Regions from separate parts of the Streptomyces sp. NPDC002536 genome, predicted to be linked through region 4. Evidence: riboswitches for the same ligand, from Rfam matches in the RefSeq annotation. Region 4 holds a riboswitch; each other region holds the start of a gene.
The links. A riboswitch is a leader RNA that binds a small molecule or an ion and turns the genes downstream of it on or off. The one in region 4 is predicted to bind cobalamin.

Region 1 (3,516 bases), on a different contig from region 4:
TACCGCGGTGTCTTGCGGTTGGCGTCCGTCTCGGTGCCCTTCACCGTGGCGCCGACGGGCCGTTCGCAGTCCGGTGCCGGGGCGGTGGCCGGGCAGGGCGAGGCCGCTTTGAAGTCGCGCTCCTCGGCGTGGAGGCCGGGGACGGTGACGAGGAGCAGGATGCCTGCGGCGACCGCGAGGACGAGGCCGGTCACCGCGACAGCGATGGCCGACCGGCGGTCCTTGGGTAACACGTCGGCCCTACGAGCCTTGATCAACATGGCGTCATTGTGCGCCTGCGGTTGCGGGGCCCGCGGGCGGGGTTCCGCCCGTCCCCGCCAGCCGGAGCTCCAGCCGGTCGAGGGCGGCACGTATGCCGTCGCCGTAGGCGTCGTCGCCGAGGGCGTCCGCGTGCTCCCGGGCCCGGGACAGGTGCTCCAGGGCCAGCGGCGCGTTCCCCGTCCTGCGGTAGCTCTCCGCCAGGTTGAGGTGCAGGGACGGGCGGAAACCGCGGACCGCGAGCGAGGCGTGGTGCTCCCGGACCCGGTCGTCGGTCAGCGACTCCGCGGCCTCCAGGGCGCGCAGGTCCCAGGCCAGTTCGTCCTCGGGGTCCGGCTGGACATCGGCCATGTAGTGGGCGAGGACACACCGGTGGAAGGCGTCCCCGTCCGGGCCGATCTCCTGCCAGATCTCGCCGAGGCGCACCCGGGCGCCTTCCGCGTCGCCCTCGCGGTGCAGCGTCACCGCGGCCTCGATGCGGGTCATCGTCGCGTCCTCGTGTGTCATGGCGGCCTCGCCCTCCTCCGTCACCGGCTTCGTCACCGACTGTGATGGAGCGTACGAGGAGGGTCTGACAACGGCCCGGATCCCGCGGTCACGCGAACGACGGCGCGATCCGCTCATGGATCAGCCGGAGTTGAGCCGGTACGTCCGCCGCGTCCGGAAGGTCGCACCCGGAAGGTCGCATCCGGAAGGTCGCATCCGGCGAACGCCCCGACCAGGATCGACAGCCGGCGGCGAAGGCGAACCGGCCGCAGCAGGAGCGGAAGTCGCCCCGATGCATGATGCCGCCGTGGCCGCCGTGACACCTCCCGCGCCCCGCGAACGGCCCCCTCACCGCCTCCGCGCGCCCCGGGCTGACCGTCCCCGCCCCGGGCGGCTCCCAGGCCCCTGAAGCCCCCTCGACGCACCACCCCGGCGCCGCCCAGGCGTTGCCCCGACACCGCCTCAACAGCCCTCAACCCCCCCGCCCGTTAGCACATTCCGCAACCGCCCGACGACGCCCCGACACAACATGTGGGGGCGCTCCCGACCCCCGGCACTAGATGTATGCTCGTCCTCGCTGTCGTCGCAGGGGAATCCGGTGGAAATCCGGAACTGTCCCGCAACGGTGAATGTATGCGCATATGCGCTCCACAAGTCCGAGGACCTGCCGCCAGCGCGCCCACGTCCGAGCCGCCCCAGGGCCCGGCATGGGTGATGAACACGTCCGGGCCCCGCGGGTTGGGCCGATGGGCGCTGTCCGGCATGCCCCGAAGAAGTGTGCCGGTACGCGTTCCGTCGAGCGCCTCCCGAGCGGCCCCAGCCGACCAGCCGAGCGAGGGAGAGCCACACGTGACCATCGCGCCCGCCGATCCGGTCTCAGCAGCCACTGCGGAGGAGACCGGTGGCCCCGGGACCGCGCTGCTGCGCACCCTGACCGATCTCACTGCCGATCTGCCCGCCACCGACCCCGGCAAGGTCGCCGCCGCCGCGCTGCGCGGCCGGCACCCCGGGTCGGACGAGGCCGAGCTGCGGTCCCTGGCCACCGAGGCCGCCGCCGGGCTGATCGCCGAGGAACCGCAGTACTCGCGGCTCGCGGCGCGGCTGCTCACGCTCGCCATCCGGGAGGAGGCGGCCGGGCAGGGCGCGGTCTCCCTCTCCGCCTCCGTCGCCGTCGGGCACCGTGAGGGCCTGATCGCCGACGACACCGCCGCGTTCGTCGCCGAGCACGCCGAGCGGCTCGACGCGCTCGTGGACGGCGCCCTCGCCGACGGTGCCGACGACCGGTTCGGGTACTTCGGCCTGCGGACGCTCCACAGCCGCTACCTGCTCCGGCACCCGATCACCCGCAACGTGATCGAGACGCCGCAGCACTTCCTGCTGCGCGTCGCCTGCGGTCTGGCCGAGGACCACTCCGTCCGGGCCCTGGAGGACGTCGCCGAGCTCTACCGGCTCACCAGCACGCTCTCGTACCTGCCGTCCTCCCCCACGCTCTTCAACTCCGGCACGCGCCACCCGCAGATGTCGTCCTGCTACCTGCTGGACTCGCCGCTGGACGAGCTGGACTCGATCTACGACCGCTACCACCAGGTCGCGCGGCTGTCGAAGCACGCGGGCGGCATCGGGCTCTCCTACTCCCGCATCCGCTCCCGCGGTTCGCTGATCCGCGGCACCAACGGGCACTCCAACGGCATCGTGCCGTTCCTGCGCACCCTCGACGCCTCCGTCGCCGCGGTCAACCAGGGCGGCCGGCGCAAGGGCGCGGCCTGCGTCTACCTGGAGACCTGGCACGCGGACATCGAGGAGTTCCTGGAGCTTCGCGACAACACGGGCGAAGAGGCCCGCCGCACCCACAACCTCAACATCGCGCACTGGATTCCGGACGAGTTCATGCGCCGCGTCGAGGCGGACGCCGACTGGTCGCTGTTCTCCCCGGCGGACACCCCCAACCTGGTCGACCTGTGGGGCGACGAGTTCGACGCCGCGTACCGCGCGTACGAGGCCCAGGGCAAGGCCGTCAAGCAGATCCCGGCCCGCGTCCTCTACGCCCGCATGATGCGCACCCTCGCGCAGACCGGCAACGGCTGGATGACGTTCAAGGACGCCTCCAACCGCACCGCCAACCAGACCGCCGAGCCGGGCGCGGTCGTCCACTCCTCCAACCTCTGCACCGAGATCCTCGAGGTCACCGACGACGGCGAGACGGCCGTCTGCAACCTCGGTTCGGTCAACCTCGCCGCGCACCTGGGTGCCGAGGGCGAGATGGACTGGGAGAAGCTGGACCGCACGGTCCGCACGGCCGTCACCTTCCTCGACCGCGTCGTGGACATCAACTTCTACCCGACCGAGCAGGCGGGCTCCTCCAACTCCCGCTGGCGGCCGGTCGGTCTGGGCCTGATGGGCCTGCAGGACGTGTTCTTCCGGCTGCGGCTGTCCTTCGACTCGCCCGAGGCGAAGGCGCTCTCCACCCGGATCTCCGAGCGCATCATGCTCGCGGCGTACGAGGCCTCGGCCGACCTCGCCGAGCGGCACGGCCCGCACCCGGCCTGGGAGGCCACCCGCACCGCCCGCGGCGTGCTGCACCCCGACCACTACGCGGACGCCACGGCCACCTGGCCGGAGCGCTGGGACGCCCTGCGCGCCCGGATCACGAAGACCGGCATGCGCAACTCGCTGCTGCTCGCCATCGCCCCGACCGCCACGATCGCCTCGATCGCCGGCGTCTACGAGTGCATCGAGCCGCAGGTCTCCAACCTCTTCAAGCGCGAGACCCTC
Region 2 (3,516 bases), on a different contig from region 4:
GACGTCGGCGGCGGCGATGACCTCCACCGCCCGTACGGTCATCAGGGACGGGTCGCCGGGGCCGAGGCCCACTCCGTAGAGCCGTCCGGGCTTGTGCTCGCTCACTCTTCCTCGCTCGCTATCGCATTGATCGCGGCCGCGGCCATGGCACTGCCGCCGCGCCGCCCCCGCACCACCAGGTACTCCAGCCCCAACCGGTTGTCCGCCAAAGCCTCCTTGGACTCGGCGGCACCGATGAAGCCGACCGGTATGCCGAGGACGGCCGCCGGGCGCGGTGCGCCCTCCGCGACCATCTCCAGCAGGCGGAACAGGGCGGTCGGCGCGTTGCCGACCGCCACCACCGCGCCGTCCAGCCTGTCGCGCCACAGCTCCAGGGCCGCGGCGCTGCGCGTGGTGCCCATGCGCCGGGCCAGTTCGGGCACGGACGGGTCGGCGAGGGTGCACAGCACCTCGTTGTCCGCGGGCAGCCGCTTGCGGGTGACCCCACTGGCGACCATGTTGGCGTCGCACAGGATCGGCGCACCCGCGCGCAGCGCCTCGCGGGCGCGGGCCACGGCCTGCGGGGACCAGGCCAGGTCGCGGACGAGATCGGTCATCCCGCACGCGTGGATCATGCGGACCGCCACCTTGCTGACGTCCGGCGGCAGTCCGCCGAGGTCGGCCTCGGCGCGGATGGTGGCGAAGGACTGGCGGTAGATGGACGCGCCGTCCTTGTCGTAGTCGAACACTGTGCCCTCGTCGCCCTTGTCGTTCATCGTGTGGTGGTACGGGCCGTCGCCACGGCGCCGGCCAGGTCTGCTGCTGTCACCGTCCGCGCGGCTTCGCCGGATATGCCCACCCGGTAACCGCCGCCCGTCGCCAGCACATCCACCCACCGGCCGTCGGTCGGCCGGCCGCAGCGCCGCTCGCACCCGGACCAGTACACGGGCAGGGGCTCCCCGCCGTGGGGCTGCTCGTGCGCGAGGCAGGCCGCCGCGTCCGCCCGCACGTCCGCAAGAGACTTGGCGCATCCGGGGCGGCCGGCGCAGGCGCCCGCGCGGTGCCACGGCGACTCCGTCGAGGTGATCAGGCCCGCGTCGGCGAGTTCCGTGAGCCGGGCCGCCGCCGCCGTCGCCGTCGGCAGGCCTGGGACGACGATGCCGCGCCAGGGGGTCACCCGGAGTTCGCCCGTGCCGGCGGCGTCGGCCGTCTCGTACAACTGCCGCCACTGGCCGGTGCTCAGGCGGCCGAGCGGGGCCGTGACCGACAGCGCGGTCCGGCCGCCGGGGCCGGGGACGAGCCCGGGGGCCGTGGGGGCGCCCGTCCGTGGAGCCCTCTCGGCAGGTTCGGCGGCGATGCCTTCGGCGGTGAGCCGCTGCCCCAACACGTCGAGCCGCGGCCGCTGTCCGGCGGGGAACTCGGCGATCCGCCAGGCGGTGCTGCCGGTGCGGCGGCGCTCGGCCAGGAACCACTCGGCCGCGAGTACGGCCGCGCGCGGGGCGTGCGCGGCGGGGATGCGCAGGCAGGAGCCGGCCGCCGCGTAGGAGAGCAGGGCGTGCCCGTCGTCCGTTGCGATCAATGTCACATCGGGGGCGAGTGCGGCGATATCGCCGCGGCCGTCGTCCAGACCGAAGAGGAAACGTCCGGAAAGTTTAGTGATGTCCGGGTTCGCGCAGAGGAGTTGGTCCAGTGCGCGGGACCAGGCCTGGACGTCGGCGGGAGCCGGGCCGTCGAGGCCGCAGAGCGGGGTCGCCGCCACGTTCCGTACCCGGTCGTGCTGTTCGGAGGGCAGCAGGCCCGCTTCGTGGAGGCGGATGCCGAGTTCGCCGCCGCAGGCATCGGGGAGACCGCGGAGCTGGACGTTGCCGCGGGAGGTGAGGTCGAGGTGGCCGTCGCCCAGTTCGTCGGACAGCCGTGCCAGGGCTTCTGCCTGACGAACCGTCAGAAGCCCGCCCGGCAGGCGGACGCGGGCCAGTGCACCGTCGTCCGCGGCGTGCAGCCGTACCGCGCCGGGGCAGCGGTCGCCGCCGGTGCGGACAGGGGGATCGGAGGGGGCGGGCATGGCGGCGAGCATACCCACGGTGGGGCGGCGGTGCTGGGCTTGTCTACCGGCTGCGGAGCGGTGGGGGCTGAGCGCGCAGTTCCCCGCACCCCTTCGGGGCGCGCCCCGCTAGTATGACCACGCCAGCGACGGCGACAGGGGAGGAAGCCGGTGTGATTCCGGTACGGTCCCGCCACTGTGAGCACGGCGGTGAGACGCCGGGCGAGTCAGGAACTCCCGCCGTCCTCACGACCACCCGGGGCGCGGACCCCGAGGAAGGCCAGCCGCAGCATGCGCATCCTTCTCCTGTCGACGTCCGACACCGACCTGCTCAGCGCCCGTGCGGCCGACGGCCCGGTGACGTACCGGCTCGCCAACCCCGCCCGGCTGGATCTCGACGGGCTGCCCGCGCTGCTGGAGGGCACCGACCTCGTCGTCGTACGGCTCCTCGGCGGTGTCCGCGCGTGGCAGGAGGGGCTCGACCTGCTGCTCGCGGGGGAGCGGCCCGTCGTCGTCCTGACCGGTGAACAGGCGCCCGACGCCCAGCTGATGGAGCACTCGACCGTGCCCATCGGCATCGCCGCCGAGGCCCACGCCTACCTCGCCCACGGCGGGCCCGCCAACCTCGACCAGCTGGCGCGGTTCCTCTCCGACACCGTGCTGCTCACCGGCCACGGCTTCGAACCGCCCGCCCCCGCCCCCTCGTGGGGCGAGCTGGAGCGCACCCCGAAGGCGGCGAACCCCGACGGCCCGCTCGTCGCCGTGCTCTACTACCGCGCCCACCACATGAGCGGCAACACCGCCTTCGTCGACGCCCTCTGCGGCGCCGTCGAGGACGCCGGCGGCCGGGCGCTGCCGCTGTACGTCGCCTCGCTGCGCGCCCCCGAGCCCGAACTCCTCGACGCCCTGCGTGCGGCCGACGCCGTCGTCACCACCGTGCTCGCCGCGGGCGGCACCCGGCCCGCCGACGCCTCGGCCGGCGGCGACGACGAATCCTGGGACGCCGGCGCCCTCGCCTCCCTGGACGTGCCCGTCCTGCAGGCCCTCTGCCTGACCGGGCCGCGCAGCGCGTGGGAGGAGAACGACGAGGGCCTCTCCCCGCTCGACTCCGCGACCCAGGTCGCCGTGCCCGAGTTCGACGGGCGCATCATCACCGTCCCGTTCTCCTTCAAGGAGGTCGACGAGGACGGCCTGCCCGCCTACGTCGCCGACCCCGAGCGCGCCGCCCGCGTCGCCGGCATCGCCGTGCGCCACGCCCGCCTGCGCCACATCCCGGCCGCCGAGAAGCGGATCGCCCTCGTGCTCTCCGCCTACCCCACCAAGCACTCGCGCATCGGCAACGCCGTCGGCCTCGACACCCCCGCCAGCGCCGTCGCCCTGCTGCGCCGACTGCGCGCGGAGGGCTACGACTTCGGCGCCGAGGAGGTCCCGGGCCTCGCGTCCGGCGACGGCGACGAGCTCATCTACGCCCTCATCGAGGCCGGCGGCCACGACCA
Region 3 (3,516 bases), on a different contig from region 4:
TCGTAGACGCCGGGGCCGACTTCGCGCGGGTACCCGGCCGCGGCCAGCTCACCGGCGACCTGCATGTGGGAGCGGGCTGCCTCCAGGCTGATGACGTCGGCGTCGAGGTCGTCGATGGCGGTCAGGATGTCGCCGAACTCCGCGTAGCACATGTGCGTATGGATCTGGGTGTCCGGCCGGATGCCACTGGTGGCGAGGCGGAAGGCCTCGGTGGCCCAGGCGAGGTACGCCGCATGGTCGGCCCTGCGCAGCGGGAGGGTCTCGCGCAGGGCGGGCTCGTCGGCCTGGATCACCGAAGTGCCCGCCGCTTCCAGGTCGTTCACCTCGTCGCGCAGCGCGAGGGCGACCTGCCGGGCGGTCTCGGCGAGCGGCTGGTCGTCGCGGACGAAGGACCAGGCGAGCATGGTGACGGGCCCGGTCAGCATGCCCTTGACCGGCCGATGGGTGAGCGACTGGGCGTAGCGGGTCCAGCGGACGGTCATCGGTTCGGGGCGGGAGATGTCACCGGCGAGGATCGGCGGGCGGACGTAGCGGGTGCCGTAGGACTGGACCCAGCCGTGCCGCGTGGCCAGGTAGCCGGTGAGCTGTTCGGCGAAGTACTGGACCATGTCGTTGCGTTCGGGCTCGCCGTGGACGAGCACGTCGATGCCGGCCTTCTCCTGGAAGGCGACGACCTCGCGGATCTCGGCCTCGATGCGCTCCTCGTAGGCAGCCGTGCCGATGCGTCCGGCACGCAGGCCGGCACGGGCGGTGCGCAGCTCGGTGGTCTGCGGGAAGGAGCCGATGGTGGTGGTCGGCAGCAACGGCAGGCCGAGACGGTCGCGTTGGGCCGCTGCGCGCAGGCCGTAGGGTTGCGAGCGGTGCGTGTCGGCCTCGGTGACGGCGGCGCTGCGGGCGCGTACCGCCGGGTCGTGGGCGATGGCGGAACCCGCGCGGGAGGCCAGGTCGGCGCGGTTGGCGGCGAGTTCGGCCGCGACGGAGTCGGTGCCGCGCTCCAGCGCGCGGGCCAGCGTGACGATCTCGCCCGTCTTCTGACGGGCGAAGGCGAGCCAGCGGACGATCTGCAGGTCGATGTCCCGTTCGGCCGTGGCGTCGAGCGGGACGTGCAGCAGCGAGCAGGAGGCCGCGACGTCGACGCGGCCGGCGAGGCCGAGGAGGGTGCCGAGGGTGGCCAGCGACTTCTCCAGGTCGTCGATCCAGACGTTGCGGCCGTTGACCACGCCGGCGACCAGGCGCTTGCCGGGCAGTCCGCCGACGGCCGCGAGGTCGTCGAGGTTGGCGGCCGCGGACCGGGTGAAGTCCAGGGCCAGGCCCTCGACCGGGGCCTTGGCCAGGACCGGCAGGGCCTCGCCGAGACGGTCGAAGTAGGAGGCGACCAGCAGCTTCGGCCGGTCGGTGAGGGCGCCCAGTTCGCGGTAGGCGCGGGCGGCGGCGTTCAGTTCGGCCGGGGTGCGGTCCTGGACCAGGGCGGGCTCGTCGAGCTGCACCCACTCGGCGCCGGCGGCCCTGAGGTCCGCCAGCACTTCGGCGTAGACGGGCAGCAGCCGGTCGAGGAGCGTGAGCGGTTCGAAGCCGGGCCCGACGCCGGGCGCGGGCTTGGCCAGCAGGAGGTAGGTGACGGGGCCGACCAGCACGGGGCGCGCGGCCAGGCCCAGCGCGAGGGCCTCCTCGAGCTCGGCGACCTGCTTGGCGGAGTCGGTGGTGAAGACGGTGTCGGGACCGAGTTCCGGGACCAGGTAGTGGTAGTTGGTGTCGAACCACTTGGTCATCTCCAGCGGCGCCACGTCCTGGGTGCCGCGGGCCATCGCGAAGTAGCCGTCCAGGGCGTCGGCTTCGACGGCCGCGCGGTGCCGGGCGGGGATCGCACCGACCATGACGCTGGTGTCCAGGACGTGGTCGTAGTACGAGAAGTCACCGGTCGGCACCTCATGGATGCCGGCCTCGGCGAGCTGCCGCCAGGTGGTGCGGCGCAGTCCGGCGGCCGTCTCCCGCAGGGCGTCGGCGGTGACGCGGCCCTGCCAGTAGCCCTCGATCGCCTTCTTCAGTTCACGGTTGCGGCCTTGGCGCGGGTAGCCGTACACGGTGGCGCGCGCTGCCGCGGCTGCGGACTTGCTGGTCACAAAACTCTCCTTCGCGAGCTGCTTCCTGGATCTCGGAACGCCGCGAGAACGCGAAGGGGTTGGCGGACGGGCCACGCCACAGCCGTGGAGCGCCCGTTCGATGTAAACGCCGACCCGCCCTCGAGGTCACCGAGATCTCCGCGCGCGAACGGTCGCACGCGGGCAACGGGCAGGTCTTCGGACTCACGGGCGCGCCTGCCGAAGGCAGACACCTAATGGCCGTCGCTTCCCGGACCCGTCACGGGGCCCAGTGCGTATGACGGCGGTCGTTCCCGCTCACCGCTGCGGGGCAGTCCCGGATTCCCACCGGGTTCCCTCTTGCGACGCGCCTGCCTGGCGAGCAGGGCGAACCAGCTGCACGCGCCACCCTAGGGCGGGGATCCGGTACTTGAACAGCGGTGTTCACATGCCGGTCGCACAAGGCCGTGTGTCATGAACCACGTTTGGGCCCTCCTTGTGCCCGGCACCGAAGCGCCCCGTAAGGGGCGCGGGGCGGTGACTTTGTGCGGCTCCGCCGCGTGGGCGCGATCGGCCACGACGCTCCCGCAGTCGAGGTTCTCGGGGCTGCGCCCCGGACCCCTGGGGTGGTGCGTCGGCTGCAGGCCGGTGGGGGCTGATCGCGCAGTTCCCCGCGCCCCTTACAGAGGCGCACCGCACCCACGAGCGAAGATCCGCCGGACAGGCCCTGGCACCGCGGCGTTGTCAGTGGTCGGTGCGACGATCGTCCCGGCGGCGCGAACACGTGCCGCGTCCTGCGGTTACGAAGAACGAGGAGTGAGTCCCGTGCGCATCGTGGTCAGTGAATTCATGAGCCTGGACGGCGTCGTGCAGGCACCCGGCGGAGCCGAGGAGGACACCGACGGCGGCTTCGCCCACGGCGGCTGGTCGCACCCGTTCTTCGACCCGGAGGTGATGGGCGGGGCCATCTCCGAGGCCCTGGACAGGACCCAGGCACTGTTGTTCGGGCGCCGCACGTGGCAGACGATGGCCGCGGCGTGGCCGGAGCGGGCCGGCGATCCGTTCGCCGACCGGATGAACTCCATCCCGAAGTACGTCGTGACCGGGACCCTGGAGGACGCCGAGCTGACGTGGAACAACACCACGCGCATCCCCGGCGACCAGGCCCTGGCCCGCATCCGCGAACTGCGAGCGGCCGACGGCGGCGACCTGCAGGTCATGGGCAGCCCCACGCTCGTCCGCACCCTGCTGAGCGAGGGCCTGGTCGACGAGCTGCGGCTCATCATCACCCCGGTGCTCCTCGGCGGCGGGAAGAGGATCTTCACCGACGACGGTGTGCTGCGCACCTTCGAGCTGGTCTCCTCGGTCACCAGCGGCACGGGTGCACACGTGTGCACCTACCGGCCGGCTCCCAAGGGGTAGAGGCGTGGAAGCCGCC
Region 4 (3,516 bases):
CGCCGTATCGTGAAACCGGCCCGGCGCCAGCCGGCCGTCAGCTCGACGTCCGCTTCGTCGACCACCGTGTACAACGGCGCCGGCAGTTCCGCCAGCATCGCCTCGGCGAGCCGGTCGAAGGCGGCATCGTGCCAGGCGTCGATACTGACGAACAAGCGCCCGTCGGGCCGGTGTTCCGCATGTCCGCGGCCGACCACCAGGTCGTCATCCAGTGCATGCCATTGCCTGTCCGCGACGCGCGTGATCATCACCGCGTTCTCGCTCAGGCCGGATATGAAAGGCTTCGTGTTCATCGGAGTCCCTTTCCAGGAGTGCCTCGGTCTCAGGCGCTCCTGGCGACACCGAACGTCAGCCGCCGGACCGTGACGGGTTGAGGGAGCACCCATGGGTAACTGTGTTCACGGGTCTCACCTCCATACGACGACTTCACGGTCCACCGCGAAAGTAGCAGCGGGGCGCCGCCTCGCTCAAACCCTTTTCCTGTGAGCTCGTAACGCCTCACCCTTCACCCCGCCGGCAGGTGAATCGTCTTGTGCTCCAGATACTCCGCAAACCCCTCCGGCCCGAACTCCCGCCCCATCCCGGAGGACTTGTAGCCCCCGAAGGGGCCCATCATGTCCAGGCTGAAGGTGTTCACGCAGTACGTCCCCGTACGCACCCTGCGCGCCACCTCCACACCCCGCTCGACGTCCGTCGTCCACACGCTGCCCGACAGCCCGTAGTCCGAGTCGTCGGCGATCGCGACGGCCTCCTCCTCGTCCTCGTAGGGCAGCAGGCAGACGACAGGGCCGAAGATCTCCTCGCGGGCGATGCGCATCGCGTTGTCCACGTCCCCGAAGAGCGTCGGCTCGACGTACCAGCCCTTCTCCCGGCCGGCCGGACGGCCGCCGCCCGCGAGGATCTTGGCTCCTTCCTCCCGCCCGAGCGCGATGTACTCCAGCGAGCGGTCCCGCTGCCGCCGCGTCACCAGCGGGCCGACCGCGGTCGCCGGGTCGAGCGGGTCGCCGACGGTCAGCTCCGAGGCGGCAGCGGCCAGCCGCTCGGCGAGCTCCGCGTAGTGGACGCGCGGGGCCAGGATGCGGGTCTGGGCAACGCACGCCTGGCCGTTGTTCATCCAGGCGCTGGGCACGATGCCGGCGACGGCCGCGTCCAGGTCGGCGTCCGGCAGGACGATGGCGGCGGACTTGCCGCCCAGTTCGAGCGTGACGCGGGTCAGGTTGCGCGCGGCGACCTCCATCACGCGCTTGCCCGCCGCGACCGACCCGGTGAAGGCCACCTTGTCGACGCCGGGGTGCCCGACGAGGTACTCGCCGGTCTCCCGCCCGGCGGGCAGGACCGACAGCACGCCCTCCGGCAGCCCGGCCCCCGCGGCGATCTCCGCGAGGAGGTACGCGTCCAGCGGCGTCTCGGGCGACGGCTTGAGGATCACCGAGCAGCCGGCCAGCAGCGCGGGCGCCAGCTTCGTGGCCGCGGTGAACTGCGGCACGTTCCAGGGCACCACGGCCGCCACCACGCCGACCGGCTCGCGCCGCACGAGCAGCGGGCCGAGCGCGCCGGGGCGGCGTTCCTCGTAGGGGAAGTCGCGGGCGACGGAGATGGCGCAGTCCCACACCATCACCGCGCCGAGCGCCTGCGCGAGGACGCTCCAGGAGTAAGGGGAGCCGTTCTGCGCGGAGATGACGCGGGCGAACTCCTCGTGCCGGGCGGCGATCGCGTCCTTGATGCGGGTGACGACGGCGATCCGCTCCTCCGGCGGCAGGCCCGACCAGACCCCGGAGTCGAAGGCGGTACGGGCCGCGGCCACGGCCCGGTCGACGTCGGCGGGCGCGGCGTGCGGCACGCGCCCGATGGTCTCCTCGGTGTGCGGCGAGACGACGTCGAGCACGGCGTCCGTCGCCGGTTCCACCATGGTGCCGCCGATGAAGAGCCGGTCGTGCTCGGCGATTCCGGTCATCCGTGAACCCTCCGTATCTGACGTCCCATCAGATGCTCCATCAGATGGGGATAGCAGCTCCCCGCGGGACGGGCAATGCATGTGCGGTGCGTAACCGCCCCACCACGGATGCAGGCGTCCGGTTAAGGTGTCCGGAACAACTTCATCCCACCTCGGAACGGGGGAAGCCGGTGCGAATCCGGCGCTGACCCGCAACCGTGAGCAGGGCCCAGGGGGCCTGTGAGCCGGAGTACCCGCGCCGAGGAGGAAAAGGCTCACCCGTCGAGGTATGCGGGGCCGGGCCGGTGCCCCGCGCCCCTGCGCGGCGACCGCCGCGCGGCTGCGTACGCCCTCCCGTACGGACTCGTACAGACACCGAGAGGCACCGACCCCCATGGCCCCCTCCTTCGCCGTCCACGCGCGCCGCGGCGCCGCGGCCCTGGCCACCGCCGCCGTGCTGGGCGCCGCCGCAGCGCCCGCGGCCTTCGCCGACGGCTCCCCGTCCCCGGCGGCCCCGGGTCTGTACGGCGCCAAGGACCCCAAGTTCGACGGTGTCTTCCGGCAGTCGCTCGCCCTCGTCGCCCAGCACGCGGTGGGCGTCTCCCCGGCCCCCGCGGCCGTGGACTGGCTGGCGGGCCAGCAGTGCTCCGACGGCGGCTTCGCCGGCTACCGCGCCGACACCGGCAAGGCCTGCGACCCCAAGGCCGGCGAGTTCACGGACGCGACCTCCGCCGCCGTGCAGGGCCTCGCGGCCGTGGGCGGCCGGGACGCGGCCGTGCAGAAGGGCCTCGGCTGGCTCAAGGAGCACCAGAACGAGGACGGCGGCTGGGGCATGAGCCCCGGCGCGGCCAGCGACGCCAACTCCACCTCCATCGCGGTCGGCGCCTTCGCCGCCGCGGGCCAGGACCCGGCGAAGGCCACCGGCAAGAGCGGCAAGAGCCCGTACGACGCGCTGCTGTCCTTCCAACTCGGCTGCGACAAGAAGGAGGACGAGCGCGGCGCGTTCGCCTACCTGCCGCAGAACGGCGAGCTGCAGGCCAACGACCTCGCCTCGACCGCGGCCGCCCTGGCCGCCCTCGGCAAGGGCTTCGGGACCGGTGCGCCGGAGCAGGGCGACAAGCCCGTCAAGCCGCTGGACTGCGCGGGCGACGAGAACGCGAAGCCCAAGGACGCGGCCGCGGCGGCCGACGCCGTCGCCGGCTACCTGGCCAAGAAGCTGGACGCGAACGGCGGGCAGCTGAAGTCCTCGATGCCGGGCGCCCCGGAGGGCCCCGACTTCGGTGCCACCGCCGACGCCGTGATCGCCCTCGCCGCGGGCGGGCACCGCGAGGCGGCCGGCAAGCCGATGGCGTGGCTGCAGTCCAAGGACAGCAAGACCGCCGAGTGGGCCGCGGGCGACCCGGGCCGCCTCGCCAAGCTGATCCTCGCCGCGCGCACCGCGGGCACCGACCCGCGCGCCTTCGGCGGCGCGGACCTGGTGCAGCAGCTCGCCGCGACGGGCCCGAAGGCGGAGGGGCCGGCCATTCCGACGAAGTCCGGGGAGAAGGAAGGGACGAACGGCCGCAGCTTCGGCGGCTGGTGGA

Region 1: linked by a shared signal. The riboswitch ahead of ACWD4B_RS04090 (ribonucleoside-diphosphate reductase subunit alpha) and the one ahead of ACWD4B_RS04665 (prenyltransferase/squalene oxidase repeat-containing protein) in region 4 are both predicted to bind cobalamin.
Region 2: linked by a shared signal. The riboswitch ahead of cobN (cobaltochelatase subunit CobN) and the one ahead of ACWD4B_RS04665 (prenyltransferase/squalene oxidase repeat-containing protein) in region 4 are both predicted to bind cobalamin.
Region 3: linked by a shared signal. The riboswitch ahead of metE (5-methyltetrahydropteroyltriglutamate--homocysteine S-methyltransferase) and the one ahead of ACWD4B_RS04665 (prenyltransferase/squalene oxidase repeat-containing protein) in region 4 are both predicted to bind cobalamin.

What each region holds. Positions count from the first base shown of each region.
Region 1 covers NZ_JBSFWU010000006.1:74,946-78,461, reverse strand. Annotated here, with positions in the region: gene ACWD4B_RS04100 (hypothetical protein) at 1-260, opposite strand, end outside; gene ACWD4B_RS04095 (hypothetical protein) at 265-765, opposite strand; cobalamin riboswitch at 1,305-1,430, shown strand; gene ACWD4B_RS04090 (ribonucleoside-diphosphate reductase subunit alpha) at 1,594-3,516, shown strand, end outside.
Region 2 covers NZ_JBSFWU010000117.1:1,489-5,004, forward strand. Annotated here, with positions in the region: gene ACWD4B_RS30280 (precorrin-2 C(20)-methyltransferase) at 1-105, opposite strand, end outside; gene ACWD4B_RS30285 (precorrin-8X methylmutase) at 102-755, opposite strand; gene cobG (precorrin-3B synthase) at 752-2,041, opposite strand; cobalamin riboswitch at 2,154-2,276, shown strand; gene cobN (cobaltochelatase subunit CobN) at 2,312-3,516, shown strand, end outside.
Region 3 covers NZ_JBSFWU010000083.1:4,179-7,694, reverse strand. Annotated here, with positions in the region: gene metE (5-methyltetrahydropteroyltriglutamate--homocysteine S-methyltransferase) at 1-2,120, opposite strand, end outside; cobalamin riboswitch at 2,272-2,490, opposite strand; gene ACWD4B_RS25890 (dihydrofolate reductase family protein) at 2,904-3,500, shown strand; gene ACWD4B_RS25885 (helix-turn-helix domain-containing protein) at 3,516-3,516, opposite strand, start outside.
Region 4 covers NZ_JBSFWU010000007.1:54,251-57,766, forward strand. Annotated here, with positions in the region: gene ACWD4B_RS04655 (GNAT family N-acetyltransferase) at 1-293, opposite strand, end outside; gene ACWD4B_RS04660 (aldehyde dehydrogenase) at 506-1,954, opposite strand; cobalamin riboswitch at 2,063-2,210, shown strand; gene ACWD4B_RS04665 (prenyltransferase/squalene oxidase repeat-containing protein) at 2,328-3,516, shown strand, end outside.